DNA from 3 places in the Paeniglutamicibacter sp. GQ140 genome. Region 2 is predicted to be linked to each of the others. Evidence: riboswitches for the same ligand, from Rfam matches in the RefSeq annotation. Region 2 holds a riboswitch; each other region holds the start of a gene.
The links. A riboswitch is a leader RNA that binds a small molecule or an ion and turns the genes downstream of it on or off. The one in region 2 is predicted to bind S-adenosylmethionine.
Positions count from the first base shown of each region.

Region 1 (10,513 bases), on a different contig from region 2:
CACCTTGCGGTTGGTCATCCCGGTGGCAACCAGGCGGAGCACCTGGGTTTCACGAGCGGAAATCCGCCCGCCGTTCCCCCGCGCCGATGCCTCCGACACCCCGGGCCCGGCTGCAGGATCGACCTTCATCGCCTTGTCGAACCGGACTGTCGCGGCGACGGCACCCAGCTCGCGCATGGCCGCACCTGCGGCACCCAGCTCCATCCGGGCACCCTCGGCGTCCCCCAGCAACCGGCAGGCCTCGGCCATCGGCAGCCGCGTGAATGCCACCTCCAGGGGCATGTCCAGTGCCGACCACTGCTCCCGCGCGCGGCTGAGCAGCGCCAGTGCCTCCTCGGGACGCTTTCGTGCCAGCAGGATTCTTCCCTGCAGGCACAGCGCCTCGGCCTGCAACTGGACCGAGCCGAAGGAGTGCGAGATTCCGGCCAGTTCCCGGGCCACCTCGGTGGCACGGTCGAGCCGGCCGACCGCCAGCAGCGCTTCCCCGGCCGCGGGAAGCAGCCGCGCCCGGTCGGTGGCGGCCGAGGACTCGGCCAGGGCGCGTTCCAGTGCCGCAGCGGCTTCCCGACCCCGGTCCTGGGCCAGGCGCAGCAGTCCCAACCCGGGTTGCGGCGAGACGCCGAAGCCGTGCGCCAACTCGTAGTGCTGTTCTGCCTCCGCAGCCGCGCCGCGAATCCGTTCGAGTTCGCCCAGCTCGTAGTGGGCAGTGCCCAATGCCGGGTGCCGGGGCCGGGCCAGCCGGTCCGCGGCCCGGGCTGCCTCCGCCGCTGCACTCTCCAGCTCCCCGCGATGGCGCAACAGCTGGGCACGGTGCACCATGCACTGCCCGCGGTACGGGACCAAGTCGGGCTGGCGGTCGCACCAGGCGCCCAGGGCATCGGTCCACTCCCGGGCCCGCGGCACATCGAAGATCCTCCGGCACTCGGAGATCACGGCGCAATAGACGATGCCCACGGCGATCGGGCACACCGCATCGCGGGTGACCACCAGCATGGCTTCGTCGATCAGCGGCAGGGCCTCGGCAATCCGTCCCAGCCGGATCAGGGCCTGGCTTCGCGCGAGGGTGCCGAATGCCAGCAGGTCCGCGTCGCCCAGCCGTTCCCCGGCCTCGAGCACCGTGGTCGCCCCGGCGAGCGCGGACCCGGGATCGGATTCCAGCCGGAAAAGGGTCTCCGGGACCAGCATCAGCACCTGTGCGGCGCAGTCGGGCGGGCAGCGCGGCAACAGCCGCCTGGCGCTGGCGATCCACCCGTGTGCCTGGGCTGCGCCGCCGCCGAGGACCAATTGCAGCACCAGCCAGAATGCGGCCTGGACCGCGTCGGAAAACCGTCCGGCGGCCACGTGGGAATGGTATGCGCGTTCGAGGCTTTCGCGGCTTTCCGCATCGCGGCCCAGCAGATAGGCGACGATGGCCAGCTTCAACAGGTCTGATCCGTCCGGCTGCGCCTCGTCCAGCGCCGCCGCAAGGTACCCGTGCGCGGCCTTCCATTCCCGCCGCGTAAAACTCTCACGGCCCTTCTCCAAGGCCCCGTTTTCCCTCACGCTGAACACCTCTGCGGCCAGAATACCGCAGTTCAGCGGCGCGGCGTCCGCGGCTTCGGTGCCGGTTTGCGCCGCCCGATCCGACGCAGCTAGCGCGAAATCTCCACGTAGGCCATGGACCCGCGCCGGGACAGCGTGACCGGTCCAAGCCCGCTGGCGCGCACCTGGTCAAAGAGCTCGTTGGCGGTCCGGATGCACGCGATGTCGCCGTGGGCCTTCAGCAGCGCAAGGTAGGCGTTGGACCGGGCCGACCCCTTGACCAACGAGGCCAGGAACAATTTCCCGTGTTCCTCGAGTTGCCGCCCCAGCGCACCGACGGTGGCGGCGACGTCCGGGACAAGGTGCAGCAGCCCCAGCCCCAGAATGGTTTCGTAACGGTGGTCCGCGCCGGGCGCGAGCATGTCCCGGCATTCCAGGGTGATCCGCTCGGGCAGCGTGCCGCCGGCGGCACGGGCGATTGACTCGCCCGCCAGCTCCAGCATCGGGGCGCTCATGTCCACCAACGTCGTCTCCCGTGCGCTGGCCACGTGAAGCGTCGCGGTGGCCTGTGCGGTGCCGGCCGCCACCTCCAGCAGCGGGCCTTGCCCGGAGCCGATCGCCTGTGCGGCGAAGATTGAATACTGCCGGGGGTCGGTGCCCCAGAAAACCTTGTTGTAGAGCCTTGAGCCGATCATGGCGTCGTAGGTCTTCGCGCATCGGGCGTAATTCCCGGGGTTCCCAAAAAACGATTCGCTCATGCACACATGGTGCGCCTCGGCGGGCAGGGGTTTCTAGGCCTAGTCCGCATGGATTTTCAGGCGGTCTCCACCAGAAGGACTTGCCCCGTCGGCAGCGGCGTCCGGCAGCTCACCGGCGGCACGGCGTCGGGGGTCGCGTGGTCCTAGACTTCGTCCTCCAGCCGTTCGGTGAGGATTCGCTTTGCCCGCCGCTGCAGGATACCGAGGGATTCCTTGATCAGCGGCGAGGAGATGCTGCCCTTGCGCACGGCGGCGACGATTCTGCGCGAGGGCTGTCCCTGGCCGGAGATGCGCAGTCGCGTCACATTTTCCGCGCTTCCCAGGGGCGCCAATCGCGGCAGCAGCCCCACCCCCATCCCGGCGCCGACGAAGGCGATCTGGGTTTCCCACTCGACGGCCTCGTGGGCAATCCGGGGAGTCACCCCGACTGCCGTGAAGGCCGCGGTGAACAGGGAGTGATAGGTCGACCCGGGGGCTTCGGTGATCCACGGTTCAGTCGCCAGCTCTTCGAGCGTCACCGTTGCCCGCGATGCAAGCCGATGGTCGGAGGGGAGGACCACGTCCAGGGGATCGTTCAGCAACGTGGTCTGCTCGAAGCGCGGGTCTTCTTCGACATAGGTCTGGGACTGCATGGCAACGATGACCGCCAGGTCGATGCGCTCGGCGACCAGCAGGTCGAAGCACCGGTCCGGGTTCGCCTCCAACACCTGCACCACCACCTGCGGGCGCGAGGTGCGCAGCGCCGCGGCCAGCGGCGCGAGCAGCTGGGCGGCCGCGGTGGAAAATCCGCCGAGCCCGAAGTGGGACTGCACCTGCTCCCCGGCCTGAAGCGCCGCGGCCCGCAGCCGCTCCCATTCCGTCATCAACGCGTCGGAGCCCGTCACGAGGAACCTGCCGGTGGCCGTCAGTCGCACCCCCCGCCCGTCCTTCGTCAGCAGCTGCATGCCCAGCACGCGCTGCAGCTCACGCAGCTGTGCCGACACCGCGGAGGGCGAGTATCCGGTGAGTTCCGCGGTTGCCCCGACGGTGCCGGTCCGGGCAAACACTCTGAGCGTGGTGAGTCGCGGGTCGATCATGCACCCATTCTGCATCATTATCCCCAAAATATTGCGCTTTTATTGCAGAGCGTCAATCCCTACCCTCGTGAGTAAGAAGATTTCAGCATTTCGGTGACATGGATCACCATCCGGATCCACGACCCCGCCTGCCACCCCATTCCTCCGAGGAGTAAACACATGTCTGCTTCAGTGAACGTGCCCCTGTCTTCACGCGGCAAGCTCGCTTCGTCATTGCCTGCAGAGCAGCTGGCCGAGATCGCCGAGTTGTTCGACTTCCGGCGCGAAGGGTATTCCCTTGACGCGCCGTTTTATACCGATCCGGCGATCTTCAAGATCGACATGCAGGCCATCTTCGGCGAACACTGGCTCTTTGCCGCAAGCGTCGCGGAGCTCCCGGAACCGGGCGACTACGTGACGGTCGACTACGGACCCTACTCACTGATTGTGCTGCGCAACGACGAGGGCGGCGTGAATGTCCTGCACAACGTGTGCCGCCACCGCGGCGCGCGGGTCCTGACCGAGTCGGCCGGGACCACGGGGAACCTCGTGTGCGGCTACCACTCCTGGACCTATGCCCCCAGCGGCGACTTGATCCACGCCTCCGCGCCCGGGGAAACGAAGTTCGACAAGGGATGCTTTGGCCTCAAGCGCGCCCACAGCCGCGTCAACGCCGGCCTCATCTTCGTCTGCATTGCCGAGGAAGCACCGGCCGACTTCGACGAAACCGCGAAGATCTTCGAGCCCTATCTGGCCCCCCACGACCTCTCGAAGGCGAAGGTCGCCTACCAGCAGAACATCATCGAGGAGGGCAACTGGAAGCTCGTCATGGAGAACAACCGGGAGTGCTACCACTGTGACGGGCACCCGGAACTCGCCTGCTCCCTCTTCCCCACCTGGGGCCTGACCGAGGGCCTGATCCCCCCGCACCTCGAGGAGGTCTGGGACCGCAATACCGAGGCCCAGGCCGCGCTCGAAAAGCGCTGCCAGCGCTATGGCATTCCCTACGAGGTCGTCGAGGAGCTCGACACCCGCGTCGCGGGCATCCGCATCTCGCGCGAGTCCCTCGACGGCGACGGCGAATCATTCTCGCCCGATGGGCACCGGCTCTCCAAGAAGCTGCTCGGGGACCTGCGCGACTTCCGCCTCGGCCGCTGCTCGATGCACCTGCAACCCAACAGCTGGTTCCATTTCCTCGGCGACCACGTCGTCACGTTCGCCGTGTTCCCGGTGAACGAGCACCAGACCCTGGTGCGCACCACCTGGCTGGTCGCCGATGACGCCGTGGAGGGCGACGACTACGACCTGGAGAAACTCACGCACACCTGGAAGCAGACCAACCTGCAGGACAAGGCGTTCGTCGAGCTGTGCCAGAAGGGCGCAAACAGCCCCGCCTACGAGCCCGGCCCGTACATGAAGAGCGAATACCAGGTCGAGGCATTCATCAACTGGTACGTCCAGCGCGTGCAGGAGCACCTGTCGTGACCATGACCACGACCGAGCCCACCACCTCAACCATGACCGAGCCTACGACCGTGAGCGAGCCCACCACCACGACCATTACCGCGCCCCATCAGGAGCCACAGCGCATTCGCGGCCTGGAAATGCCGTGGAACCGGGTGCTGGGCAGCACCGAGGGACCTGCCAGTGCCGCCCGCGCACTGGGCCCCTGGCATCCGCAGGAGTTCCTGGCCGAATGCGTCGAGATTGTTCCCGAGGTCGGGGGCATGCTGACCTTCGTGTTCCGCCGCGCCGACGGCGCGCCCCTGGCGTTCCGTCCGGGCCAATACGTGAACATCGCCTTCCCCGTGAACGGCGAGGGCGGGGACCCGATGGACCGCAGCTACTCCTTGTCCAGTTCGCCCACGAAACCGTGGACCTTCGACATCACGGTGAAGCGCGATCCCAAGGGCCGGGTCTCGCCCTGGGTGCACGAAAACATCGGACCCGGCACGGTGCTCGAGATGCTCGGGCCCGTCGGCGCCTTTCACCTGCCCGACGCCGACCGGCGGGCACGCTACCTCCTGCTGGCCGCGGGAGCCGGAATCACCCCCATCATGTCCATGCTGCGGACCATCCACTCACTGCCCGGACAGGCCGACGTGGTGGTGCTGTACCACGGGGCCGAACCCGGGGGCTTCGCCTTCCACCAGGAATTGGGCTACATCGCCACCGTGGACTCCCGCGTCGCCGTCCACTTCTCCCTGGGCGACCGCCAGGTACCCGAGGACTGGGAAGGCCTCACCGGACGGCTGTCCACCGCGATGCTCGACGAGGTGGCGCCCGACGCCAACGGACGCCAGGTCTACGCCTGCGGCCCCGAGGGCTACCTGAACAACGTGTCCGAACTGCTCGCCGCGGTCGGCGTCGACGACACCTCCATCCACATGGAATTCTTCTCCGGAGACCGCCAGACCATCCTGGAATACGAGGCCGAAGTCGCCCTGGCCGGAGAGATCGCCGAAGAAATCGCCGAGGAAATCGCCGATTCCGCGGAGGACTACTACGAAAGCCAGCCCAGCGCGCTCGGTCTCTACGAACCGGCCTACGACGACGAGGGAACCCTGGAGGCCACTGGAATGCCGCTCGAGGCGGCCAACCCCGACTTTGCCGCACCAGAACCCGTCGATTCCGAGGTTCCGGCCACCGAGGCAGAGCCCGAGGAAACAGCGGACCCCTCCGCCCCCGACGCCTCTTCGTTCGACACCGTCGGCACCGGAAGCCTCACCCTGTCCTTTGTTCGCACGGGCATCAATGTCCTGATCAATCCCGAGGAAAAGATCCTCGGCGCGGCCAAACGGGCGGGTGTCAGGATCGGCGCGAACTGCCAGGAAGGCATGTGCGGCTCCTGCAAGATCGTCAAGCTCTCCGGGGACGTCGAGATGAACCACCAGGGCGGGATCCGGGCACGGGAAATCGAGGCCGGAAAGTTCCTGCCGTGCTGCTCGACCGCGCGGACGGACCTGGTGATCGACGCCTAGCCGGGGGGCCGGGCAGGCTCAGCGCGCGATCGCCGGCGCCAGTTCCCGCACGAGTTCCGCCAGCCGCGTCGGATCGATGTGGACCACTTCCCCGTTTTCCACCTTGGTGCCCAACGGTTCGCCGGGGAGCGCGTCGCGCACGATCCGCATCGTGGCGCCGTGGCTGACAACCAGGATGCGGCGCCCGGGATTCGCCTCGAGAAGCCGCTGCAGGGCCGGCACCGCACGGTGCAGCACGTCCTGCCTGTCCTCGGTCCGCTCCGCCAGCAGCCTGGCCTCCGCGTCGGGAATCTCGGCCATGATCCGGCCCTCGAGCGGGCCAAAGCCGCGCTCGATCACCTCGGGCACCGGGTCGCCGGTTTCGGCCTGAAGCTCCTCGGCGATCAACTGCGCGGTCCGGGCGGCACGGGAAAGCGGCGAGCCGAGCACCAGGTCCCAGCCCTGGCCCCGAAGTTTCCGTCCAACCCCGCGCGCCTGTTCGCGGCCCGTCCCGTTGAGTTCGATGTCGGTGCGCCCCTGCAGGCGCCCGGCGAGGTTCCAGTCGGTTTGCCCGTGTCGTACCAGTGCCAGCGCGGTGTCCATGGCTCGAGCATAGGCGCTGCGCGGCGGCGGCCGGGAATCGCGCGGGCTGTGCCTCGCGCAACGTAAGGACTCAAACTTGGGTCACAATCGGACATATTGAGAGACTGTTACAACCATCCCGAGCGGCCGAGAGATCTGGTTTGATGACGCCGCAGCAACCTGCCACAGCCGGTGGTTACGGTGCTACCGCCAGAAACGATGGAGCTGCTTTCCGCCCGAACCCGGACGGGTAAGCGACATTGATCCCGGGATTCCTGCCGCGATGGCCCCACGCATGCGCGGGGCCGAAGAACCAGTCGACAAGGAGTCGCAAGCCACCATGGCCGAACACCAATTTGGATTCCGCACGCGTGCGCTGCACGCCGGCGGCACCCCCGACGCCGAGCACGGCTCGCGCGCCGTTCCGATCTACCAGACCACCTCGTTTGTCTTCAAAGATTCCGACGACGCAGCCAACCTCTTTGCGCTGCAGAAGTACGGCAACATCTACTCGCGCATCGGCAACCCCACGGTGGCCGCATTCGAGGAGCGCATTGCGTCCCTCGAGGGCGGCATCGGCGCGGTGGCCACCGGCTCGGGCATGGCCGCCGAGTTCATCACCTTCGCCGCGCTGGCCGGGGCCGGGGACCACATCGTGGCCTCCTCCAAGCTCTACGGCGGCACCATCACGCAGCTGGACGTGACCCTGCGCCGCTTCGGGGTCTCGACGACATTCATCGACTCCACGGATCCGGCCGAGTTCGCCGCCGCCATCCAGGAGAACACCAAGGCCGTGTACACCGAGGTCGTGGCCAACCCCTCGGGCGACATCGCCGACCTCAAGGGCCTGGCCGAGGTCGCCCACGCCGCGGGCCTCCCGCTGGTGGTCGACTCGACGCTGACTCCCCCGTACCTCCTGCGCCCCATCGAACACGGCGCCGACATCGTGATCCACTCCGCCACCAAGTTCCTCGGCGGACACGGCACCACCCTGGGCGGGGTCGTCGTGGAGGCCGGCACGTTCAACTGGGGCAACGGCAAGTTCCCCGCGATGACCGAGCCGGTGGCCTCCTACGGCAACGTCTCCTGGTGGGACAACTTCGGCGAGTACGGCTTCCTGACCAAGCTGCGTTCCGAGCAGCTGCGCGACATCGGCCCGGCGCTCCCGGCCCAGTCGGCCTTCCAGCTGCTGCAGGGAGTCGAGACCCTGCCCCAGCGCATGGACTCGCACCTTTCCAATGCCAAGGCCGTGGCCGAATGGCTCGAGGCCGATGAGCGCATCAGCTACGTGAACTATGCCGGGCTGCCCTCGCACCCGCACCATGAGCGCGCCAAGGAGCTGCTGCCCCTGGGCGTCGGCTCGGTGTTCAGCTTTGGCGTCAAGGGCGGCCGCGCCGCCGGCACCGCCTTCATCGAGGCGCTGCAGCTGGCCAGCCACCTGGCCAACATCGGCGACGTGCGCACCCTGGTGCTGCACCCCGCTTCCACCACCCACCAGCAGCTCTCCGCCGAGCAGCTGGTTGCCGCCGGCGTGCCGGAGGACCTGATCCGCTTCTCGGTGGGCCTGGAGGACCTCGAGGACATCCTCTGGGACCTGGACCAGGCGCTGACCGCCTCGCAGCAGGTGGCAGATGCCCCCGCCGGGGAAAGCTACGACGGGGCGGCCTGCTCCATCGACGCCGCCCGCGCGGCCGCCGTGACGGGAGCCAAGTAATGAGCAACGCAGTCCAGATCCGCACCTGGGAAGGCCCGAACGCGGCCGAACGCCTCGAGATCCTGCGCAACACCAAGTCGATCGCGATCGTGGGCGCCTCCAACAAGCCCTCGCGCGCCAGCTACTTCGTGGCGACCTACCTGCTGTCCTCCTCCAAGTACAAGGTCTACTTCGTGAACCCGGTGCTCGATGAGATCCTGGGCCAGCCGGTCTACAAGTCGCTGGCGGACCTGCCGGAGACCCCGGACCTGGTGGAGGTCTTCCGCAAGCACGACGACCTGCCCGGTGTCCTGGACGAGTCGATCGCCGTCGGCGCCAAGACCCTGTGGCTGCAGCTGGGTTCCTGGCACGAGGAGGTCGCGGCCAAGGCCGAGGCCAACGGCCTGAACGTGGTGATGGACCGCTGCGTGAAGATCGAGCACGCCCGCTTCCACGGCGGGCTGCGCCTGGCCGGCTTCAACACCGGCGTCATTTCCTCCAAGCGCCAGCTGCTCGCCTAGCAGGACCGGCGGCGCAAGAACAAGGGTCCGTTCCCGAAACCAAGTGGTTTCGGGAACGGACCCTTCGTCGTCGGCGGGAACCCGCGGGATCTCCCGCCCGGTCTCCGGTGCCGGCCCGACGCTCAGCGGCGGGCCATGGCTGTCTTTACCACTCGGTGTCGTCGTCGTCGGCCTCGGAGATCCCAAGGTCCGGCTGCTGGTTCGAATCGAACTCGGCCCAGGCCTCGGCAAACCCGAGGATGTCCTCGAGCGCCTCCTCCTCGTCGTCGTCCAGCAACTCCAGGGCCTCGGGGGTGTCGAGGATGATTCCGATCGCCGAGGCAGGGTGTTCCTCGAAGTAGTCGATCGGCGAGTAGTCGGAGTTGAAGGTCATGTCCTTGCTCTGCCCATACAGTTCAATGAAGGCCCGCACCGCCTTCGGCACACGGGCCAGGTCCAGGCCGGACAATGAGTCGTTGTAGGCCTGCGCCGTTGCCTCGGCCCATTCCTCGATGATGGCTTCATTCATTTGTGTATCGGTATTGCCCACTGCCCTGTCCTGCCTAATTGGAGTTACATCGAGCACCAATAGTAGTGGGCGGAGCCCGAAGCGTACATGCCGGAAAATGTGAAATTCGTTGGTCTAATACAGGCGCCTCGCTTGCGCCGATCCGCCGGCCCCGGGGGAAGGCAAAAGGGAACCCGTGCGGGCACCTGGACGGCGGCGGCACGGGTTCCCCGGGCAGTGCCTTGTTACAGCCGGCGGTTGGCCAGCACGGGCAGGAACTCGCGCACCTCGTCGATGCGCCGGCGGGTGACGTCGGTCGTCACCAGGCCCTCGGCGTCGTCGCCCAGGTACTCGATGGGCACGCCCATGGGGTCCAGGATCGCTGAGTGCCCGATGGTGTGGCTCGAGCTGGTTCCGGCGGCCGCGACCCAGACCGTGTTCTCGATCGCGCGGGCTCGCAGCAGCGTTTCCCAGTGCTCGATCTTGTGCTCGCCCTTGAACCAGGCGGCGGCCACCAGCAACAGCTCGGCACCCTCGTTGACCAGCCTCCGGGCAATTTCCGGGAAGCGCAGGTCGTAGCAGGTGAACACCCCGACCTTCATGCCGGCGATCTCGAACACGGGGACCTCGGCGACGTCCCCGGCCTTGATCGACTTGGATTCCTGGTAGGAGAAGGCGTCGTAGAGGTGGATCTTGCGGTAGGTGCCCAGGATCTTCCCGTCGTCCCCCAGCACCGCCAGCGTGTTGTAGGGCCGTTCGTCGCCGCTCTGCTCATAGCCGCCGGCCACGATGGCAACCTTGTGCTCCGCTGCCATGAAGGAGAGCTGCTGGACGAACTTCGTCCAGTTCCCTTCGATGGCGGCGTTCAGCGGACCAGTCACCTGGGAAACGGCGAGCATGGCCTCTTCGGGAAACAGCACCAGGTCGGCGTCTTCG
Region 1 is NZ_JCAXDW010000006.1:32,620-43,132, reverse strand. It holds gene AC6CHY_RS10245 (LuxR C-terminal-related transcriptional regulator) at 1-1,542, opposite strand, end outside; gene AC6CHY_RS10240 (methyltransferase domain-containing protein) at 1,632-2,279, opposite strand; gene AC6CHY_RS10235 (LysR family transcriptional regulator) at 2,423-3,355, opposite strand; gene AC6CHY_RS10230 (aromatic ring-hydroxylating oxygenase subunit alpha) at 3,515-4,819, shown strand; gene AC6CHY_RS10225 (ferredoxin reductase) at 4,852-6,315, shown strand; gene AC6CHY_RS10220 (histidine phosphatase family protein) at 6,334-6,897, opposite strand; SAM riboswitch class I at 7,008-7,102, shown strand; gene AC6CHY_RS10215 (O-acetylhomoserine aminocarboxypropyltransferase/cysteine synthase family protein) at 7,217-8,590, shown strand; gene AC6CHY_RS10210 (CoA-binding protein) at 8,590-9,090, shown strand; gene AC6CHY_RS10205 (hypothetical protein) at 9,236-9,598, opposite strand; gene AC6CHY_RS10200 (carbon-nitrogen hydrolase family protein) at 9,823-10,513, opposite strand, start outside.
Region 1: linked by a shared signal. The riboswitch ahead of AC6CHY_RS10215 (O-acetylhomoserine aminocarboxypropyltransferase/cysteine synthase family protein) and the one ahead of AC6CHY_RS15785 (flavin reductase family protein) in region 2 are both predicted to bind S-adenosylmethionine.

Region 2 (10,513 bases):
CGATGGCCGCTCCCCCGTTGGGAGTTCCGCCGGCGCCGGCGCCGGCGCCTGCCCGGGCTGGAGGCTTTCCGCGGCGTCGGTGCTCGGCACCGAGGCGCACCAGCAGGGCGTTCGCGCCGACATAGATGACGGCCCCCGCCAGGAATCCGGCCACGGTGGGCCACAGCCCGCCGGCCTCCTCGGCCTCCTGGACCAGTTCAAAGGTGAGGGCGGAAATCAGCACGCCGGCGCCGAATGCCATGACGCTGGAGACAACCTTCCGCGGAATGTTTAACCACCAGGCCGCGGCGGCACCGAGCAGCAACGCCGACCCGGCGATGGTGCCCCACATGAGCGCTTGCAAGGACATCAACATGGCGCCACGCTATCGCACCATGACTATTCACGCAGCGTTTTCATGGGACGCGCGGGCTCGCCCGGCGCAGCTAAACGGCTGCGGGCGGTTGCCCTGCCCCGCAAGGGCCAGGGCAACCGCCCGTTTTCCCGGATGTTCCGGGGAGTTACCCGAGGCCGTCCTGGGCCATGTTGTTGAAGCGCGAGTAGTGGCCCTGGAAGGCGACGGTGATGGTCTTGGTCGGGCCGTTACGGTGCTTGGCCACGATCACGTCGGCCTCGCCGGCGCGGGCCGATTCCTTGTCGTAGATATCCTCACGGTGCAGCAGGATGACCATGTCGGCATCCTGCTCGATCGATCCGGATTCGCGAAGGTCGGAAATCATCGGTTTCTTGTCGGTGCGCTGCTCCGAACCACGGTTCAGCTGGGAGAGGGCGATGACCGGTACGTCGAGTTCCTTGGCCAACAGCTTGAGCGCTCGGGAGAACTCGGAGACTTCCTGCTGGCGCGACTCGACCTTTTTGCCCGAGCTCATCAGCTGCAGGTAGTCAAGGACCACGAGCTTCAGGTCATGCTTCTGCTTGAGCCGCCGGCACTTGGCGCGGATTTCCATCAGCGACATGTTCGGCGAATCGTCAATGAACAGCGGGGCGTCGTTGAGCCGTCCCATCGTGGTGGCGATCTTCGACCACTGTTCGTCCTGGATCGTCCCCTTGCGCAAATCCTGCAGGGCGATGCTTGCCTCTGCCGACAGCAGGCGCATCGCGATCTCGTTGCGGCCCATTTCCAGCGAAAAGAAGACGGACGTCATGTTGTGCTTGATCGATGCCGACCTGGCAAAGTCCAGTGCGAACGTCGACTTGCCCACGGCGGGACGGGCGGCAATGACGATCATCTGACCGCCGTGCAGCCCCTGGGTCAACTCGTCGAGTTCGAAGATCCCGGTGGGAACGCCAATCACGCCCTCGCCGCGGCTGCCGGCGGATTCGATTTCATCGACGGTGCCCTCGATGATGTCGCGCAGCGGGACGTAGTCCTCAGCCGTGCGGCGCTCGGCGACCTTGTAGACCTCGGCCTGGGCCTCGTTCACGATGGCGTCGACCTCGCCGTCCTGCGAGTAGCCGAGCTGCACGATCTTGGTGCCCGCATCAACCAGTCGGCGCAGGACCGCGCGTTCACGCACGATCTCGGCGTAGAAGCCTGCGTTGGCGGCGGTGGGCACGGACTGGATGAGCGTATGCAGGTACGCCGGGCCGCCAATGCGGGTGATCTCGCCGCGCTTGGTCAACAGGTCAGAGACGGTCACGGCATCGGCGGGCTCGCCGCGGCCGTAGAGGTCGATGATGGCCTCGTAGATCGCCTCGTGTGCCGGGCGGTAGAAGTCCAGCCCTCGCAGCACCTCCACGCAGTCTGCGATGGCGTCCTTGGACAGCATCATGCCGCCCAGGACGCTTTGCTCGGCTACGAGGTCTTGCGGTGGAGTGCGGCCATAGTCCGATCCATGTGAATCGGAGCTGGTTTCGGTGCTGGCTAGCGACACGGGTTTTTCCCTTCAAGCTTCGCGGGTTCCCAATTTTCCGCTTCATTACCCAGTCAGTGTCTCAAGGAGCACGGACGATTCGTTAGGTTCAATCTCACACGTGCGCAAGGGCACCGCGAACCTGTGGAAATAGGTGGGGAACACTGTCACCCTAGACCTGTTTTCCACCAAACCCAACACGGTTATCCACAGGCCATGTGGATAACCTGTGAACCTCGCGGCGTGTTGTGTGCACAGTCTGGGGAGAAGGTTGTGGATTACACCATTTTTTTGAGCAAAAAACGCGCGTGACTAGGCATTACCTGAATCCACGCCTGTGGATACAAACTATTTATCCACATCCACCACGGGCGTAATCGTCGGTTATACACACAAAAACCCCGAGATTCCGGGGTTAAACCGGTCGCGTTTTCACAGTTACCCACAACCTATCCACAGACACGCCGGAAGTTGCCGGGGTTCTGGGGATAGCGGGCATTGATAGAGATCACCGTCGCCTGACATACTGGGCCGCATGAGCGCCAACAAGACCGTCCCAACAGCCGATGACCCGGAGGAATTCGTTTCGGCGGTGGCACATCCGACGAGGCGCGCGGACGCCGAGGTCCTGCTGGGGATGATGGAAGAGGCCAGCGGACAGCCACCGACCATGTGGGGGCCAACCATCATCGGGTATGGCAGCTACCACTATAAATACGATTCCGGCCGCGAAGGTGATGCCTGCGCGATCGGCTTCTCTCCACGGGCGTCGAACCTGGCTCTTTACGGATTGACCATCGCCCCGACCGCCGGGAAGTTGCTGGCGAAACTGGGCAAGCACAAAGTCGGGGCATCATGCCTCTACGTGAACAAGCTTGCCGACGTCGACCTGGAGGTCCTGGCCCAGCTGGCCCGCGACGGCTACCGATACATGATGGGCGTGGTGCACAGAGGTTCATAGGCAAACCGCCGCGCAACGACAGGGGCTCCCGGCCCGCGGCGGCGAATCCAGGATTCGCTGCGGCGGACCGGGAGCCCCCACGTGTCAGGTGCCCTAGGAGACCAGCTGTTCGGCATCCAGGCGACGGAATGCCGAGCCGTGGAACACCAGCGGCGAGTTGGCGTTGTCGTGCGTCTGGTGGCCGTGCACGCGCAGCAGCACCACATGGTGGTCCCCCGCGGGGACCTCCTGCTCGATGGAGCAGTCGAGCCACAGGGTGGCGTCATGCAGGAAGAGCGCACCCTCGTCGGTCGAATCAAGGCGAAGCCCGGCAAAACGGTCCCCCGACTTCGAGGCGATCTGTCGGCACACGCCCTCGTTCTTTTCACTCAGCACCGAGACGCCAATGCGCCCGCTGGTGCGCACCAACGGCCACGTCTTCGAGGTGTTCTGGACCGCGAACATCACCAGCGGCGGATCCATGGACACGCCAACCGTAAAGGACGAAGCCACAATCCCTTGCGGCTGCCCGTCCACGATGGCGCAGAGTGCGGCAATGCCCGAGGGGTGCTGGGCAAAGACGTTGCGCAGGGTATCGGGGGTGAGGTCAGAGGTGAGTGTCATAATGCTCAATCCTTCGGCTTCGGCCCACCTTCGCGGGTGCGCGCAATCCACGCGCCAACCAGCAAGGTGTGCGGTACTTGCCTCCCGGGTCCCGGTAGGCCGAATCATCACCTGGAGCACCCCACCACCGTGAGAGGGTTGCCGGTCAACGGGCCAGGGCCTTGCGTTGACACTCTTGATTCATCACTAACGTTAGAAGAAATAATTACGTCTCGTCAAAGTTTGTTTCGACACACTAAGTCACGAAGCGTAAGAATCGAAGATTGTGCGACCATATGCCCCGATCCCGCCCATGAGGGTCAAGAGGCCCTTGTCCGCACGTGAACGCCGGGACCCCTCGGGACGGCCGAAGAAGACGCCTGCACCGCACGGGCTGCGGATCCGCAACCAAGCCGCCATTGCGACGCCGCGACATTCCCGGCCTAGGCGACGTCCGAGACCCCCGTGTACGTCGCATAGGCGGCCTCGCCGGCACGTTGGTAGACCAGGATGGCAAGCCCGCCCGGGGTGGTCTTGCTGCTCGAAAGACGCAGCCCGGCCGGCGCGCAGCCCTCGGGGAAGAGGCGTCGCCCGCGGCCAAGGACAACCGGAGCCACGACAAGCCGGAGTTCGTCAATCAGCCCCTCGGCAAGCAATGAGCCGGCGAGGCGGGCACTGCCGTGGATCTGCAGCTCCCTGCCGGGCCGGGCCTTGAGCTCCGCAACCCTGGCGGCAATGTCGCCGGAGAGAACCGTGGTCGGGTCCCAGCTTCCCTCGGCCAGTGTCTGCGATGCAACGTACTTGGGCAGCGAATTCATGAGCACCGTGAACGGGTCGTCCGGGTCGGTGATCTGCGGCCAATCCCGGGCGAAGGCCTCATAGGTGCGACGGCCAAGCAGCAGCCCGTCGGCTTCCCCGAGCCATTGCGCTGCCTGCTCAATGAATGCCTCGTCCATGTGCGGGACCAGCCACCCGCCTTGGGTAAACCCGTCGGTCGGGTCTTCCTCGGGAGACCCGGGGCCCTGCGACACCCCGTCGAGACTTACGAACTCCGTCAATGTCAGCTTCATGAACGTGCCTTCCTGGTAGTTGCGCTGCCCGTTCCCCGGGAATCGCCGGGCGGGCGACGCCGGGAGGGCGCTGCTCCCCTGGGCAAAACTACTTGACGTGGAGCCCCGGCGCCAGAGTCCGGCCTTTTGCCCGCCGCAGCCCCGGGAGCGGAACCTTGCCTTAACCCACTGTGGACCCCGCCATTGGCGGGGTCCACAGTGGGTTGCCGTCAATCAAGACGGCGGGTGCGCAAGGAATTACTTCTTTGCGGCAACAACCTGCAGTGCAACCTTTGCGGAGACATCGGTGTGCAGACGCACGGTCGCCGAGTAGTTACCCGTCGACTTGATGTGGTCGTTGATCTCGATGTTGCGCTTGTCGATCGCGCCCAGGCCAGCGGCTGCAACAGCCTTGGCGATGTCGTCGGTCTTCACGGTGCCGAAGAGGCGACCGGTAGCGCCGGCCTTGACGGTCAGCTTGACCGGCTTGGCGGAAATCGAAGCAGCAAGTGCCTGCGCATCTTCCAGGTTCGCAACGGCGCGAGCAGCACGGGCGGCCTTGATCGACTCAACCTGCTTCTCACCGCCCTTGGTCCAGGTGATGGCGAAGGCGCGCGGGAGAAGGTAGTTACGTGCGTAACCATCCTTCACCTCGACGATGTCGCCTGCGGCGCCGAGGCCGGTAACTTCGTGGGTCAGAATGAGCTTTGCCATGTTGGTATACCTTCCTTAGCCGCGGCCAGCGCCGGAGTAAGGCAGCAATGCCACTTCGCGCGCGTTCTTGATGGCCTGTGCGATCTTGCGCTGTTCCTGTACGGAAACACCGGTAACGCGACGGGCACGGATCTTTCCGCGATCGGAAATGAACTTGCGCAGCAATGCTACGTCCTTGTAGTCGATGACAGTGATGTCAGCGGCCTTCAAGGGGTTGGACTTTGGTTTGGGCTTACGGAGTTCAGCCTTAGCCATCGTGGAGCTCCTTTATCAGGTGGAGCCCGCAGAATTTTCTGCGGGATGGTGAATAAATTTGTTTAGAAAGGTGGTTCGTCGGAACCCGGGTTGCCCCATCCGCCGTTGTTTCCTCCGGCAGGAGCACCCCATGGATCGTTGGCCGGTGCATTCCAGCCGCCGCCGGAGTTTCCGCCGGCGTTGCCGCCACCGAATCCACCGCCGCCGCCTTGGTTGCCGCCGGCAAACCCGCCGGCATTTGCGCCCGCGTTCTGCTGGCCACCAAAGCCACCACCACTGCCACCGCCGGAGCGCTGGGTGCGGGTGACCTTTGCGGAGGCGTAACGCAGCGACGGGCCGATTTCATCGACCTCAAGCTCGGTGACGTTACGCTTTTCGCCTTCCTTGGTTTCGTAGGAACGCGACTTGAGACGACCCTGGGCGATGACGCGCATGCCCTTGGTCAACGTCTCGGCGACGTTTTCGGCCGCCTCTCGCCACACCGACGCACGGAGGAACAGCGTGTCGCCGTCCTTCCATTCATTGGTCTGGCGGTCGAAGGTTCGCGGGGTCGAAGCAATGGTGAAGTTCGCCACTGCCGATCCTGACGGGGTGAAACGCAGTTCCGGGTCAGCGGTCAAATTACCAATAACCGTAATGACTGTCTCGCCTGCCATTGGAGCCTCCTAAAGTGTTGTTCTACGAAGATCGGACAGCAGAATTACTCTGCTACGACCTTTGCCTCTTCCGGGCGGGTGATCTTGGTGCGCATGATGGTCTCATTGAGGCCCAGCTGGCGATCAAGCTCTGCGGAAGTAGCGGGGGTAGCGGTGAAGTTAACTACCGCGTAAATGGCCTCATTCTTCTTCTGAATGTCGTAGGCCAGGCGGCGACGGCCCCAGATGTCAACGTTCTCGATGGTTCCACCATCGTTACGGACAACATCGAGGAACTTACCGAGGGTCGGTTCAACGGTTCGCTCGTCGACCTCGGGGTCGATCAGCACCATCAATTCATAAGCACGCATGTGAACCCACCTCCTTTGGGCTAAACGGTCACGGCATTTCCGCAACAGGAGGTTCTTTGCATTTGCTGTCGCCACAACCCGATTGCCGGGCGCGGCAGAAACAGCCTCAACCATTCTAGCGGAAAATCACCGCCGCACCCGACTGGGCCGGGTGCGGTGTATCACGGGGCTCACCGCGCGGCTTCCATGAGCCCGTCGGCGCGCAGCCGATCCACGAGCCTGTCGCCGAAGACCGGGGCGAGCGTGCGGATATAGGTGTCCGAGACGTGGTGCTTGTCCCGGTACACCAGGACGTTCCCGATGACTGCGGGGCAGAAGCCGTCGGCGCAGAACTGGTCGGAGAAATCCAGCACCTCCGTGCGCGGCTCGCGCTTGGCAGCGGCCAGCGTGTAGTCGTTGGCCTCGAAGGCCCGTGACTCCGGGGCCCCGCAGGTTTCGAGTTCCTCGGGATTTTTTGCCACGCAGTCCCGCGCGTAGGCCTTGGTCCCAGGGCGCGGGGTGTCGATGATCGGATAGACCTGGATGCCGGCGTCCTCCAGCTGGCCCCAATAGTCCGCGAATCCCTCGGCGGCGCCCTTCTCGAAGGCGGCTCCGGCCCAATGGCTGGTCACCACCGCATCCACGTCCCCACGGGCCAGGATCCGCTTGAGCGTGTCCTTGTTGGCCTGGTGGCAGGAAATGCTGCCGTCGGCCTCGGCGATGCGCTTGGTGGCGCTGAAGGGGCAGGAGTTCTTCAGGTAGGTCAGCAGCGTCCAGTCGTTTTTCTTGGCGGTGGCCTCCATCGCCTCGTACCAGTGCGTGGCGTGCGAGTCCCCCACCAAGGCAATCGTCAGTTTCCCGTCCTTCACGCCCTTGGCGCATTCGACGGTGACTGGCGATTTGGGTTTCTGCACGCAATCGCCAAGGTCAGGCAAGTCGGCCCCGGCCTCGGCGGGCAGCGGGACGATCTGTCGCACGCCCTCCAGGTAGGCCGGTGCCCCGGCGGGGACCGAGGCGGCGCCGAAACCGGGCGGCGGGGAGGCCAGCAGGGTCGCGGCGGCGCGCTCCTGGGCCGCGATGCCGCGCTCGGCCAGGGTTCCGGGGGCCACCGCCAGCGCGGCGACCAGCACCAGGGCGGCGGCCCCTGCACCCAGGGCCCGCCAATTCGAGGCGGCCAGCGGGGCCAGGGTGCGCACCGGGGTCTCGATCCAGCGGTAGCTGGCCCAGGCCAGGAGCAGCGAGAGCACCAGCAGCCCGATGCTCTGGGCGGGACCCGGCTCGCGGCCGGCGAGGACCAGGAAGAACGTGAGTGCGGGCCAGTGCCACAGGTACAGCGAATAGGACACGTTGCCCACCCATTGCACAGCGGGCAGTTCCAGGAGTTTCTGCGGGGCTAGGGCGCCGCGGGTCTCCCCGGCCAGGATCACCGCCAGGGTTCCGGCCACCGGCAGTGCCGCCGACAGGCCGGGGAAGGGGGTCTTTGGATCAAAGCCGAAGGCGGCGGCAGCGATTGCGGCGAAGCCGCCCCAGGCCAGCGCGGTCCGCACGCCGGGCAGCGCGAGCCAGCGGCCGCGGGGCTCGCTGCCGGTTTCCGGCTCGGCGAGCAGCAGCGCCAGCAGGCCGCCGGCGGCCATTTCCCAGACGCGGGCGGGGGTGATGAAGTAGGCGGCGGGGTTCCCGGCGGCAACCAGCACCATCGAGTAGGCCAGGGAGGCGAGGACAACCGTACCGAAGACCAGCAGGAGCGTGGTGCGTGGAAGCCCGCCGCCCGATTCGCGCCGGCCCACGCGCCCGCGGGTCCCGGCCCGCCTGCGGGCCAGCCACACGGCCAGCAGCACCAGCAGCGGCCAGAAGAGATAGAACTGTTCCTCGACGCCGAGGGACCAGAAATGCTGCAGCGCGGTGGGCTCTTCCTCGGCGGCAAGGTAGTCGACCGCGTTGGCCGCCAGAACCCAGTTTTCCACCGAGAATGCGGAGGCCAGGGCCGCGGTGCCCACGGTTTTCCACTGCGTGGCGGGCAGGAAGGCCAGCGTCGCGGCCAGCACCGCGAGGATCACGGCAAACGCGGCGGGCAGGATCCGGCGCACCCGCGCGGCCCAGAAGCCGGGAAGGTCGATGCGCCCGGTCCTGCGCACCTCGCGCAGCAGGTGCCCGGTGATCAGGAACCCGGAGATCGCGAAGAACACGTCGACCCCGACGAAGCCGCCCGGGACCATGCGGGGCTCCAGGTGGTAGGCGACCACCAGCAGCACCGCGACGGCACGCAGCGACTGGACCTCGGGCAGGAAACGGCGTGGTGGCTTCGGGTCGGCAATCATGTCCGCGAGCAAAGCACGTACCGGTTAACGGCGGGTAACCGCCCGGTGTTAACCGCGCGATTCCCGGGGAATTCTCAGGCGGCGAAGAACGCCTCGGAGATCCTGGCCAGGCGCAGCGGATCCGCAACGCCGCACATTTCGCGTGCCGAGTGCATCGACAGCAGCGGGATGCCCACATCCACGGTGCGGATGCCCAGCCGGGTGGCGGTCAGCGGGCCGATGGTCGACCCGCAGGGCATCTGGTTGTTGGACACGAACTCCTGGTACGGGACATCGGCGGTGGCGCAGAGCCGGGCAAAGAGCGCCGCGCCCACCGCGTCTGTGGCATAGCGCTGGTTCGCGTTGATCTTCAGCAGCGGCCCGGCACCCAGCAGCGGGCGGTTGGCCGGGTCGTGGCGCCCGGGATAGTTCGGGTGCACCGAGTGCCCTGCGTCGGCCGACAGGCAGACCGAGTCGGCGTAGGCGCGGTTGCGGTCCTGCAGCGTGGCGCCCAGCCCGTGCCCGATGCGCTCGAGGACGTCCTGGAGGAACGGGCCGGAGGCACCGGAGCGGGAGGCCGAGCCGATTTCCTCGTGGTCGAAGGCCGCCAGCACCGCAATGTGCTCGCCACTTCCCAGGGCCGCGTGGTGCACCAGGGCGGTGAGCGAGGCGTGCACCGAGGAGAGGTTGTCCAGGCGTCCGGAGGCGAAGAACTCGCCCGAGCCGCCGAACACCTCACCGCGCTGCGCATCGGCAACGACCACGTCGTAGCCGCCGATCTCCGCGGCGTCCACGCCGGCCGCCTCGGCCAGCACCGCCAGCACGTCCCCCTGGCCCGGGTCCCCGATCCCCCACACCGGGTTCATGTGTTGCTGCTTGTCCAGCGCGAGCCCGTCGTTCACGGCGCGGTCCAGGTGGATGGCCAGCTGCGGGAAGCGCAGCATCGGTGCGGTGCGCGCCAGCACCTCGGTGCCGTCGAGCAGCACCAGGCGCCCGGCGAGCAGCAGCTCGCGGTCAAGCCAGGAGTTCAGCAGCGGGCCACCGTAGACCTCCACGCCGGCCTGCAGCCAGCCGTGCGCGCCGGTGGTGGGCTTGGGCTTGAGCTTGAAGGAGGGCGAGTCGGTGTGCGAGCCCACGATGTGGAAACCCGTCGTGGCGGTCGCGTCCTCGGGCTGCACCCAGGCAATGATCGCGCCGTCGCGGATCACGAAGTGCCCGCCCGCCGCCGGCTCCCAGGCCTCGGTCTCGAGCAGCTCGGTGAAGCCCGCGGCGGCCAGTCGGCGGGCCGCCTCCGCGGCGGCGTGGAAGGAGGAGGGGGACGCCGCGACGAAGGCGGAAAGGTCGTTGATGTGCTCGAGTGCTGCGCTGGACATGCGTGTTTCCTTGGCTCGTGGACTGACGGGCGTGGATGCGGGCGGGGGCGCCTAGGCGTGGGTGCGGACCAGGGCCACCACGAGCGCCCCGACCCCCAGCACGATGCTAGCCCACCCGGGGACGGGCAGGGCGAAGAGCGTGAGCAGGAAGGCGCCGAGGACCCCCAGCACCACCGCCAGCAGCAGCCAGGGGCTGCGCAGGAATTCGGAATTCATGGGCATGCCTCCCTAGTAGTCCAGCCCCTGGCTGGGAATGACCAGCCCGGTTTCGTACGCGTAGACCACTGCCTGCACGCGGTCGCGCAGGTGCAGCTTGGTCAGGATCCGGCGCACGTGGGTCTTCACCGTGGCCTCGGAGAGGAAGAAACGGTGCGCGATCTCGGCATTGGACAGGCCCTCGGCCATGGCGCCGAGCACCTCCAGCTCACGCGGGGTCAGGTCCCC
Region 2 is NZ_JCAXDW010000012.1:68,251-78,763, forward strand. It holds gene AC6CHY_RS15770 (ZIP family metal transporter) at 1-355, opposite strand, end outside; gene dnaB (replicative DNA helicase) at 501-1,874, opposite strand; gene AC6CHY_RS15780 (DUF1801 domain-containing protein) at 2,389-2,814, shown strand; gene AC6CHY_RS15785 (flavin reductase family protein) at 2,908-3,417, opposite strand; SAM riboswitch class IV at 3,486-3,598, opposite strand; gene AC6CHY_RS15790 (dihydrofolate reductase family protein) at 3,840-4,466, opposite strand; gene rplI (50S ribosomal protein L9) at 4,704-5,159, opposite strand; gene rpsR (30S ribosomal protein S18) at 5,175-5,414, opposite strand; gene AC6CHY_RS15805 (single-stranded DNA-binding protein) at 5,477-6,070, opposite strand; gene rpsF (30S ribosomal protein S6) at 6,115-6,420, opposite strand; gene AC6CHY_RS15815 (acyltransferase family protein) at 6,591-8,717, opposite strand; gene AC6CHY_RS15820 (M18 family aminopeptidase) at 8,792-10,069, opposite strand; gene AC6CHY_RS15825 (hypothetical protein) at 10,121-10,285, opposite strand; gene AC6CHY_RS15830 (response regulator) at 10,298-10,513, opposite strand, start outside.

Region 3 (10,513 bases), on a different contig from region 2:
CGAACTGGGCCTCGTCCAGGATCAGCCCGGCCCAGGCGATGTCCGCATAGGCGTCGTCGTCAAGGCGCAGCAGCGTGTAGGAGGTGACCACGACGTCGTAGTCCCTGGCCAGCTGCGCCAGCGAGGCAGCGGCGCGCGACTCGGTGTCGGTGACCGCCACGACCCGCAGGGACGGGGCGAAGCGCGCCGCCTCGTCCTTCCAGTTGGAGACCACCGAGGTCGGGGCGACCACCAGGAAGGGTGCCCGCTTGCCGGCCTGGGGGCTGATGCCCTCGAACGCCGCGGGGTTCGCCCACACCTGGTGCGCGTGCAGGATCAGCGCCAGGGTCTGCAGGGTCTTGCCCAGGCCCATGTCATCGGCCAGCACCCCGCCCAGCCCGTTGCGCCAGAGCGTGGCAAGCCAGCCGAAGCCCTCCACCTGGTAGGGGCGCAGGGTCGCATTCAGTGTCGGGGGCAGGTCGGCGACCGCCGTGGTCTTCAGGTTCACCAGCGAGTTCAGGGCGCCCACCCACGCGTCCGGGCCCTCGATGCGGCTGGCCAGGTCCTCGAGTTCCTCCCACATGGAGAACTGGTAGGGGGTCAGCGAGATGTCCGCTTCCTTGTCCTTCATGTCCCGCAGGCCGCCGGCCTCGGAGACCAGGGCGCGCAGCTTGTCAAAGAGCGGGTCGGTGAGGGAGAAGTAGCTGCGGTCCGGCATCAACAGCTTGGTCTGCCCCTGGATCAGGGCGCGCAGGATGTCGGCGAAGGGGATCTGGCGGTCCCCGATGGAAATCAGCAGGCCCAGGTCGAACCAGTCGCGGCGGTCCGATTCCACGGTGGTGATGACCAGCTCGGGCGCCTCGGTGAGCTCGTGGAACTCCGGGCGGATCCCGCTCTCCTGGAGCACCAGGTCCTTGACCGCGGCAAGTTCGGGCAGCACCCGGCGCACGAAGTCGATGACCTCCAGGCCCTGGAAGTGCCGGGGCCCGAGCACCGAGGACTCGAAGGCGGGGTGCCGGTTCAGGATCTGCAGCACCTCCGATTCCAGGGCGGTTTCCACGAGGGTGTCGCGGTCCGCCGCATCGACGACCATGCCGTTGTAGTCGAAGACCCAGTCCACGTCGACGGTTTCCCGCGAGCCGTAGCGGATCTTGGCCACCAGCTTGGGCGGCAGCACCGCGGGCAGCGCAACGGAGGCATCAGGGCTGGTGACCCGCAGCTTGCGGGCCAGGCGCGGGAAGACGCGGGAGAAGAACTCCTCGGTTTCCGCCTCCGGCACGTTCAGGGTCTCGGGATGTTCGAGCATGGCAAGCTCGCTGTGGCCCAGCCCGCCGGGGACCTGGCCCAGGAAGATCTCCGTGTGGTCCTCGTTGGCCACGTAGACGCCGTGGTTGCCGATGGACCCGGCGGCGCTGTGGGCATCGAGGATGAAGCCGTGTCCGCCCAGGGACACCGAGGGCGCCAGGGCCAGGCCGTCCTCGGTGGCCCGCGTGCCCAGGGCCACCTGCGCGGGGGAGGCCAGCAGGATCCTGGTGTAGGTCCGGGTGCCGACCAGCGCCACGCCCAGGGACTTGGCCTCGGCCAGCAGTTCCCAGAGCAGGGCGGAGGAATACTCGTCGAGGTAGAGCCAGTCGTTGTCCTCGCCGAAGTAGAGTTCCCCCTTGGCGCGGTAGAGCGGCACGAACTGGCAGAACCAGCGGTGCTGTTCAACGTCCAGGTTCAACCCGAAGGTCTTGAAGCTGATGGTGTTCCAGCGCAGGTTCGACCGCGCCCAGCGGTCGTCGGCGGAACGCACCACCGGGCGCACGCCCAGGCGCCAGCGCCGGGAGGCGGCCTTGAGCTGCCCCACACCGGAGCCCGGTGCCCACTGCTGGTGGGCCGAAAGCGTGGTGTCCTGCAGCTCGAACTGCAGGCCCATCTGCAGCACCGGGTGCTTGGAGTTGGGTCCGCCCAGGGACTTGGCCGCCGCCGGGGCCGGGGCGAGCAGCTGCTGCAGGGACTGCTGCCAGGCGGGGACCGCGACGGCGGTGTTGCGGTACACCACGTCCTTGGCGCGCAGGTGCATCGAGTTGGAGTAGATCAGCACCGCCGCCACGTGCCGGCACTTGGGTGCCTCGCCGCAGGGGCAGGTGGCGTCGTCGATGACGCGCTCGCCCTTTTTCACCGCCAGCGTGATGTGCACGGCGCATGCGGGCTCCCCGTCCTCGGACACCGTCCCGGAGAGGATCTGGTGATCCGGATCCCACAGGAACTCGCTCAGCGCGGCGTCGGTGGCCAGCACCTTGCCGCGGGTGAAGGAGACACCGCCGACGACACGCAGGATTTCACGCGCATCGACCATGGGAAAAGCAGATTCGGTCATCCTGCCATCGTTTCACGTTCTGCACCCCCAGCACGAACCCGGATGGGTTGAAGTGCAACAAGTTTGCGCGCCAGGGACCCGAAAGTCGCCTAGTCTAGGGTGTCATGAACAGCACTCCGGCCCTGCACCCGCTCCCGCGCGTCATTGAGATTGCGTCGCTGGCCGATTTCGACAGGCATGCAGCCAATGCGCTTGCCCTCACCGACAGGCGCCTGGCCGCCTCCATGCACGGCTGGCACGTGCAGTCGGTTGACCTGCGCGCACGCGGCGCGGTGCTGGAAAAGCTGCGGTCGGCCGGCTCGGTGTTCATGGGGTGCGAGATGGAGGGCAAGACCGAGCGCCGCCTGCGCGGGGGCGGGGCGCTGGTCTTCCCCGAGATCCCCGGGCTGCCCTTCGACCCGTATCGCGGGGAGCTGTACACCGGGGCCGAGCTCTATGCGGGTCTGGATGCCGGGCCCTACGAATCGGTGCCCGACGCGCGGATCTATGCCTGGCTCTCGCACCGCTACGGGGCCGGGGCCCACGACGCGCTGAATGCCGCGTTGTCCTCCACGCTTCACGACCACGCCATCGGCTCCCGGCTGGACTCGCAGATCCGCGACGGCGCGCTGGCCCACGCCCCGTTGGTCGGTGTCATGGGCGGGCACGCCCAGCAACGCGGCAGCGCTGGCTACGAGCGGGCCGCGCGGCTTGGCCATGCCCTCTCCGGCGCGGGATTCATCGTGGCCACCGGGGGCGGGCCCGGGGCCATGGAGGCCGCGAACCTGGGTGCCTACCTGGGCGCGGGCAGCACCCAAAACCTGGTCGAGGCGCTGAAAATTCTGGAGACGGAGCCCGGCTTCGCCCCGTCGGTGACCAACTGGGCGCGCGCCGCCGCACGCGTGCGCGAACGCTGGCCCGCGGGCCTGCCGAACCTGGGGATCCCCACCTGGTTCTACGGGCACGAGCCGCCGAACATGTTCGCCACCCACATTGCCAAGTTCTTTGCCAACGCCACCCGCGAATCCGTGCTGCTGGAAAAGTGTTCGGGCGGAGTGGTGTTCCTGCCCGGGGCCGCCGGGACGGTGCAGGAAATTTTCCAGGATGCCTGCGAAAACTACTACGGTGCCGCAGGCAGCATCAGCCCGATGGTGCTGGTCGGCGTCGAACACTGGACCAAGACGCTGCCCGCCTACCCGCTGCTTGCCGAGTTGGCCGCGGGCCGGGCGATGGAGGAGAAGATCTTCCTGGTCGACGATGCGGCCGAGGCGGTGCGCATCCTGGTGGAGCTGAACGACGGCTCGATCTCCGGCGTGCGGGGGCTTGCATGAGTGCCGCGGAACCTGCCATCGGCATCGACATCGGCGGCACCAAGATTGCCGCCGGACTGGTTGACGGCCACGGGAGGGTATCCCGGCGCACCAGGCATGCCACCGTCGGGCACGAGCCGGACGAGGTCCTGGACACCGTGGCCGCCCTGGTCGCCGAACTCGGCGCGGGCTATCCGGAGGCCGCGGTGGGCGTGGGGGCGGCCGGCTGGCTGGACCCGGCCGGGCGCACCGTGCTTTTCTCCCCGCACCTGGCGTGGCGCAACGAGCCGCTGCATGCGAAGCTCGAGGCAGCCACCGGCAGGCCCGTGCTGCTGAGCAACGACGCGGATGCCGCCGGCTGGGCCGAGTACCGTTTTGGTGCCGCCCGCGGACAACAGCATGTGGTCTGCCTGACCCTCGGCACTGGGATCGGCGGGTCGATTGTGATCGACGGGAAACTGCAGCGCGGAAGGTTCGGGGTCGCGGCCGAATTCGGCCACCAGATCATCGTGCCCGGCGGACAGCGCTGCGCCTGCGGCAACCGCGGATGCTGGGAACAGTACGCGTCGGGCAATGCGCTGGCACGCGAGGGAAGGAGCCTCATGGCAGTGCACTCGCCGGTGGCCCATGCACTTCGCGAGGCGGCAGGGAACGACCCCCGCCTGGTGACTGGTGAACTTGTCACCACCCTTGCCGCCGCCGGGGATCCGGCCTGCCGCGAGTTGCTCATCGAAGCCGGCCAATGGCTGGGCCGGGGGATGGCCAACCTGGCCGCGGTGCTGGATCCGGGCATCTTCGTCATCGGCGGCGGGCTGGGTGCCGCGGTTCCGTTGCTGGTGGAAACGGCCGAGGCGACGTATCGCGAAAACCTCAGTGGGCGGGGCTACCGGCCCTTTGCCCAGGTGGCCCGCGCAGAGCTTGGGCCGGATGCAGGGTTGGTGGGTGCCGCGGACCTGGCCCGCGGGGCGCTCGCCGGCTGATTCGTGGCCTCGCGCGTCCATGGGCGCAGGGCCGTTCCGGGGATGCGTGGGTGCATCCCCGGTGGCGTGGGGCGTGGGTTTTCCGCGCGTTGCGGAGGGCGGCTATTTTCGCTGAAGTGGCCGGCCCATGCCGGTCGTTGGCCGCGGTGGCGGAGCCGTGGAAGTGTAGCTGTGGCCGCTGGGGGTGGTGATCCTGAAGGAATGGCGGCCCCGTCCGGGCAATGGTTCCTCGTCCCAGCCGGGTGCTTCCTTGGTTTGGTTGCACGTACGACAGCGACCAGCGGCATTGAGCTCGGTGGTCTTGCCGTTGCGGTGCACCTGCACGACGTGGTCGAGTTCCTGGATGCGGCCGTTGCAGTGCGGGGTGCGACAGCGTTGGTCGCGGAAGGTGATGAAGCGCTTGAGATTTCCGGCGAAGTTGCGGGCCGCCGAGTCCATGGCGACCAGCTTGCCGGTGTCCGGGGCGGCGTAGAAGCGCCGGCACCAGGTGTCCAGGGGGTGCTCCGGATCGCCAGCCACCAGTGACCTGGCCTTGGTGGCGCTGATGTATCCGTGGCCCGGGATCAGCGCCGGTTCGTCGCCGTCGCCGGTGAGGCTCTCTGCGTCCATCATCAGCAGCAGCTCCACCGGCCGGGAACCGGTGGCCTTGGTGTCGGTAATCGCCTCGAAGACGGTGTCTGCCGCGACCTGCGCGTTGGTGCGGTCGTCCCCGGGCTTTCGGGGACGACCGGTTTCGCGGCTGAGGACCTGCAGGATCGGAACGCCTTGGTCCAGGGGGAACTCGCCAATGATCCTCACGGTGTTTTCATTCACCCGGTAGCCGCTGGCGTATCGCTTTTCGGTGGCGTCCGCTTCCTCTTGCTCGGCAGTTTCCGGTTCGAGGACGAGAGCCCAGTAATTGACCATTTCACGCAGGGCCGCGGTCCCGGACTGGAAGCACGTGTGGGTGTCCTCCCACAACAGCTCATCGATCATTCTCCGGTTTTCGATCTTGAGGTTCCGGGTGCCGCTGACAACCACGCGTGCCTGGTCCCAGGTCATGATGCCCTGGCGCAGCCCCTGATGGGAGAGTGGCAGGTCTTCGGCGAGGATCCGGAAGTCGCTGGTGCGTTTGGACCCGCTGTGCGGGGACAGGTGCATCGCCAGGGCGACGTCCCCGCTGGATCCCCAGGCCGGGTTCTTCTCCCTGACGCCTGTGCACTGTCGATGGGCGATCAGGGAGTCCTGGTAGGCGACGCTGTGGTCGGCCTGTTTCGCCGTGGCGGCGCATTTCAAGGTTTCCAGTGCGCCGACGGCGGACACCGCCTCATGGACACCCGTCAGCACCGGGGCGTCGTTCACCGCGGCGGCCAGGGACAGGATTCCGTCTGTGCCGGTGCGGGCAAGATGCTCGGCAACCAGTGCGTCCATGTCCGCCCCGTCGGCCAGCAGTGCATCGTAGCCCAGGTCCTTTCCGGCACCAGAGGTGCCGGCGGAAGGGATGCCGCTCGATGACGTCGTTGCCATGCTTCCATTATAGAACGGGTCACCGACAATTGGAACATAGTTTCTTTAAAAATAGAAAATATGTTCTACTGCTTGCGAGGGGCGCCTGACCTTACCTGCAAACAACATCCCGCGCGGGCGCCGGAAGCCAAAAGGGTGCCGCCGAATCCCGGATCCAGGGAAATGGCGGCACCCGGCGTTGAGTCCGTCGTGGGACCGTCAGGCCACGGAGCCGCCGAAGAGCAGGCCGAGGGCGTAGGTGACCGCCGCGGCGCCCAGGCCGATGGCCAGCTGGCGCAGGCCGCGCTTGGCCGGGGACGCGCCTGAAAGCAGGCCCACGATGCCGCCGGTTGCCAGCAGGGCCAGGCCGACCAATGCGGCGGAGAGCAGGATCGCCGGCGTGCCGCCCATGCCGAAGATGAACGGCAGGATCGGGATCACCGCACCGGAGGCAAAGAAGCAGAACGATGCGGAGGCGGCACCCATGGCGGAGCCGATTTCCTCGTGCTCGACCTTGGCGGATTCCTGCTCGAGCTCGGGATGCAGGGAGAGCGAGGCGTTGCAGTCGCAGGAGTAGATGCCCATGCGCTCGGCCGCACGGTGCGCCGCATCCTCGTCGCTCATGCCGCGGGCCTTGTAGACCAGCACCAGTTCGTTGGCATCCAGGTCCAGGTCCGGGGCGGCGGAAAGGGTCACCTGGGTGGGCTTCGACGCCGAGAGCAGTTCGCGCTGCGACCGGACCGAGACGTATTCGCCGGCGGCCATCGACAGGGCGCCCGCGAGTAGGCCGGCGATGCCGGAGAAGAGCACCATGGAGGTGGCGACGCCGGTCGCTCCGATGCCCATGACCAGGGCCAGGTTGGACACCAGACCGTCGTTCGCGCCGAAGACGGCGGCACGGAAGTTGCCCGAGAGCCGGTTGCGGCCGCGGGTGGCCAGGCCGCGGACGACCTCTTCGTGGACGAGCTCGTCGGCGGCCATTTGGCGGCTGGCGTCGGTGTCCGCGGCGTAGGGGGAGTTTCCCTCGGCGCGCTGGGCCAGGGCCAGGACGAAGACCGAGCCGAAGTGGCGGGCCAGGAAACGGAGCATGGTGCGCCGGATCGAGGGCCGGGTCCGCTTCCCGGCGTGCTCGCCCAGCAGCGAGCGCCAGTGTTCCTCGTGGCGGGTTTCGGCGGCGGCAAGTCCCAGCAGGACCGCGCGTTCCTCGCCCTGGCGCTTGTTGGCAAGTTCGCGGTAGACCGCGCCCTCGGCGATTTCGTCAGCCAGGTACTGGCGCCAGCGTTTGATCTGGGCGGGAGTGGGGGTTGGCGCTGTTTGCGTCATGCTCTCATCCTCATGTGGGCGTTCACGGCCCCGCGGGACCGTGTGATGGGGAGGCCCGGCATGAATGCTTTTTGGGTGCGTTGAGCCTCGGGCCACCAATGTGTGGACCGAAGGTCTCGTTCGCCTGGGGCCGGACGGGAATGCCCGTTGCCGCAGGTGGTTTGCCGGGTTACCGCGTTGTAACCAGTATGTCGACGCACCGCTTTCCCGCCGGGTGGGCGGGTTTGGGAACTACTCCCCTTCAACCCACGAGTGTAGCGTCCGGAAGGGCAAGGGAGAATTCGCTGAGACTAAAAACCAGGGCCTGGCCAGCGGGGTTGCCTGCCCGGGGGATCCGCACCGACAGCTGGCCGGCGGCAGGGTCCCAGCGCGTGGAACCGGCGGCGTTGGCCAGCGCCGCGGCCAGCGCGGGGGCGTCGGCAACGTGGTAGCTGTGCCAGCAACCCGCGAGGCGCAGTTCAACGACCGAGCGGTGGACATCGAGCAGGGGCAACACGGGAATGGAACGTGCCATGGCGGGGTCGAAGACCTTTCGTCAGCTCTTGCCGCGCCTTGTGGCCACGGCCGCTTCTTCATCCGAACCACCCATGAACCTGGGGTTGGTGCGCGTCTTAGTCGGAGCTTGCCGACGCGTCTCGTGAAGCTGGGAACTACATTACCGCGATTCGGAGGCCCGCAGGATGTTTTCGTGCAATTGGGTCCAGCCCGCAGGATCGTAGGGCGGTATGTTCGTGTTCTCTTGGCGCATTCCGGTGGAGCCGTCAATGAGCTCGCGCAGGATGTCTGCATGCCCCGCGTGGCGTGCGGTCTCCACGTTCATGTGCAGCAGCAGGCGACCGAGGGTCGTGTCGCGCTTTTCCGGCTTCCACCAGGGAATCGTGGCCGGGGCATCCAGGGGCAAGGCGGCAATGTTGTGGTTTGCCGCGTCGATGGCCCGGCGGTAGAAGGCGAGGATCTCGGAGCACGGGACGTCGCCGGGAACCCACATGTCGGCGCTGGCCTCGGGGTCGGCCATCAGCGCGTCGTAGCGTTCGTCGTCAACCGTGAATCCGAGGCATTCGACGAAGTAGCCGTACTCGACCGAGGCCAGGTGCTGGATGAGGCCCAGGATATTGGTGCCGGAGCCGACCATGGGGCGGGTCATTTCCCTGTCGCTGAGTCCCTCGACCTTCCAGAGCATGGCTTCGCGGGTGTGGTTCAGGTACGTGGAGAGGTGGTCCTTGAGATCGTCCATGGTACCCACCCTAGGAGCGCCGGGGCATGGCTGGGAAGGGGGAACCGTGGCAAAAGGGGAGCCCGTCGCCGCGCATGGTGCGCGGGGACGGGCTCCCTCAACCGGGATTTTCCGGGGTCAGGGTCCGGTGCTAGCGTCCGGCAACCTCGGTGAGGTCCGCGCCCTCGGCGTCCGCCTGGCCGGCGACCCGCGCATTCCAGCGGGTGATGACCGCCGGGTTGGTGGGACGCGTGAGCAGGGAGACGACGACGAAGGTCAGCGCCGAGGCAATCAGCCCGAAGTAGATCGGCTCGTTGGCGTAGATGCCATCGAAGCGCTCTTCGGCCTGGATTTCCAGGACGATCATGGTGCCCAGGGTGACGATGGAGCCGGCGGCCATCGAGGCGGCGGCCCCCAGCCCGTTCCCGCGCTTCCAGACCAGACCGCCGATGATGGCCACCAGCAGGCCGCCCACCAGGATGTCATAGGCGATGGTCAGCGCCGCGACCACGTCGGAAACCATGATGGCCAGCACGATTGTGACCACTCCCAGCAGCAGCACCCAGATGCGGTTGGCGCGCACGTCGTGCTCGGGGTTCTCGTTGGTGTTGACGTGCAGCTGCTTGCCGAACCAGCTGGCCACGAACGGGGTGACGTCGGTGCGGGCTACGGTTGCAGCGGCAATCAGCGCGCCGGAGGCGGTGGACATCATGGCTGCGACAGCGGCCGCCAGCACCAGACCGCCGACGGCGACGGGCAGCAGCTGCGTGGCGACCTCCGCGTAGACCACGTCCTTGTTGGTGTCCGCGCCGATGATGTCCGGCAGGGCGACCTTGGCGGCCATGCCGATGATGGCGCCGGCGGCCCCGTAGAGCACGCAGTAGATGCCGGCGGTGGTGCCGCCCCAGCGGGCCACCTTCGGCGTCTTGGCGGTGAAGACGCGCTGCCAGATGTCCTGGCCGATGAGCAGGCCCAGGGTGTAGACCACGAAGTAGGTGATGATCGTCTGCACGCCGATGCCGGTGAAGCTGAAGAACTCGGCCCCGACGCGTTCGCGGATCCCGGACATGCCCCCGGCGGCGTTCAGCGCGAAGGGCAGCATCAGGAAGAAGATGCCCACGGTCTTGATGACGAACTGGACCTGGTCGGCCAGGGTGATCGACCACATGCCGCCGATGGTGGAGTAGATGACCACGATGACCCCGCCGATGGCGATGGCCATCCAGCGTTCCCAGCCGAAGAGGACCACGAAGATCGTCGCATAGGCGCTGGTGGAGGTGGCGCAGAGCATCAGCGTGTAGGCGAGCATGACGATGCCGGAGGTGTTCGTCGCCGACTTGCTGCCGTAGCGCAGGGTGAGCATCTGCGAGACGGTGAAGATCTTCAGGCGCTGCAGGGTCGGGGCAAAGAGCAGCGAGAGCAGGATGACGCCGGCGCCGATTGCCACGACCAGCCACATGCCGGAGATTCCGAACTTGTAGCCCAGGCCGACGCCGCCCACGGTGGATGCCCCGCCCAGGACGACCGCCGCCATCGTGCCCGTGTACAGGAACGGGCCGAGGCGCCTGCCTGCCACGAGGTAGTCGCTGCTGTTCTTGGTGCGCGATTTTCCCCACCAGCCGAAGATGAGCATGGCCGCCAAGTAGGCGGCGACGATCGTGCCATTGATGAATTCCATGGGTGAGCCTTTGCTGGGAACGAAACCGGGTGCGCACCTCTGGGATGCCTGATAGTAAACTTTTGTTGTTCTATAGGCTAATGTGAGGTGTCGCACACGTCAATTGCACCTAAGCTGGATGAACGCATTATTTCCTTCGAGCCCACCCTGGAGACCCGCGCCGATGAAAGCCCTGCCCGTTGAGCCCAGCAGTGCTGCCCTCGC
Region 3 is NZ_JCAXDW010000005.1:264,632-275,144, reverse strand. It holds gene AC6CHY_RS09675 (SNF2-related protein) at 1-2,341, opposite strand, end outside; gene AC6CHY_RS09670 (LOG family protein) at 2,446-3,651, shown strand; gene AC6CHY_RS09665 (ROK family protein) at 3,648-4,610, shown strand; gene AC6CHY_RS09660 (HNH endonuclease) at 4,713-6,116, opposite strand; gene AC6CHY_RS09655 (VIT1/CCC1 transporter family protein) at 6,315-7,418, opposite strand; gene AC6CHY_RS09650 (hypothetical protein) at 7,660-7,932, opposite strand; SAM riboswitch class IV at 7,952-8,061, opposite strand; gene AC6CHY_RS09645 (DinB family protein) at 8,074-8,652, opposite strand; gene AC6CHY_RS09640 (sodium:solute symporter family protein) at 8,783-10,309, opposite strand; gene AC6CHY_RS09635 (cupin domain-containing protein) at 10,473-10,513, shown strand, end outside.
Region 3: linked by a shared signal. The riboswitch ahead of AC6CHY_RS09650 (hypothetical protein) and the one ahead of AC6CHY_RS15785 (flavin reductase family protein) in region 2 are both predicted to bind S-adenosylmethionine.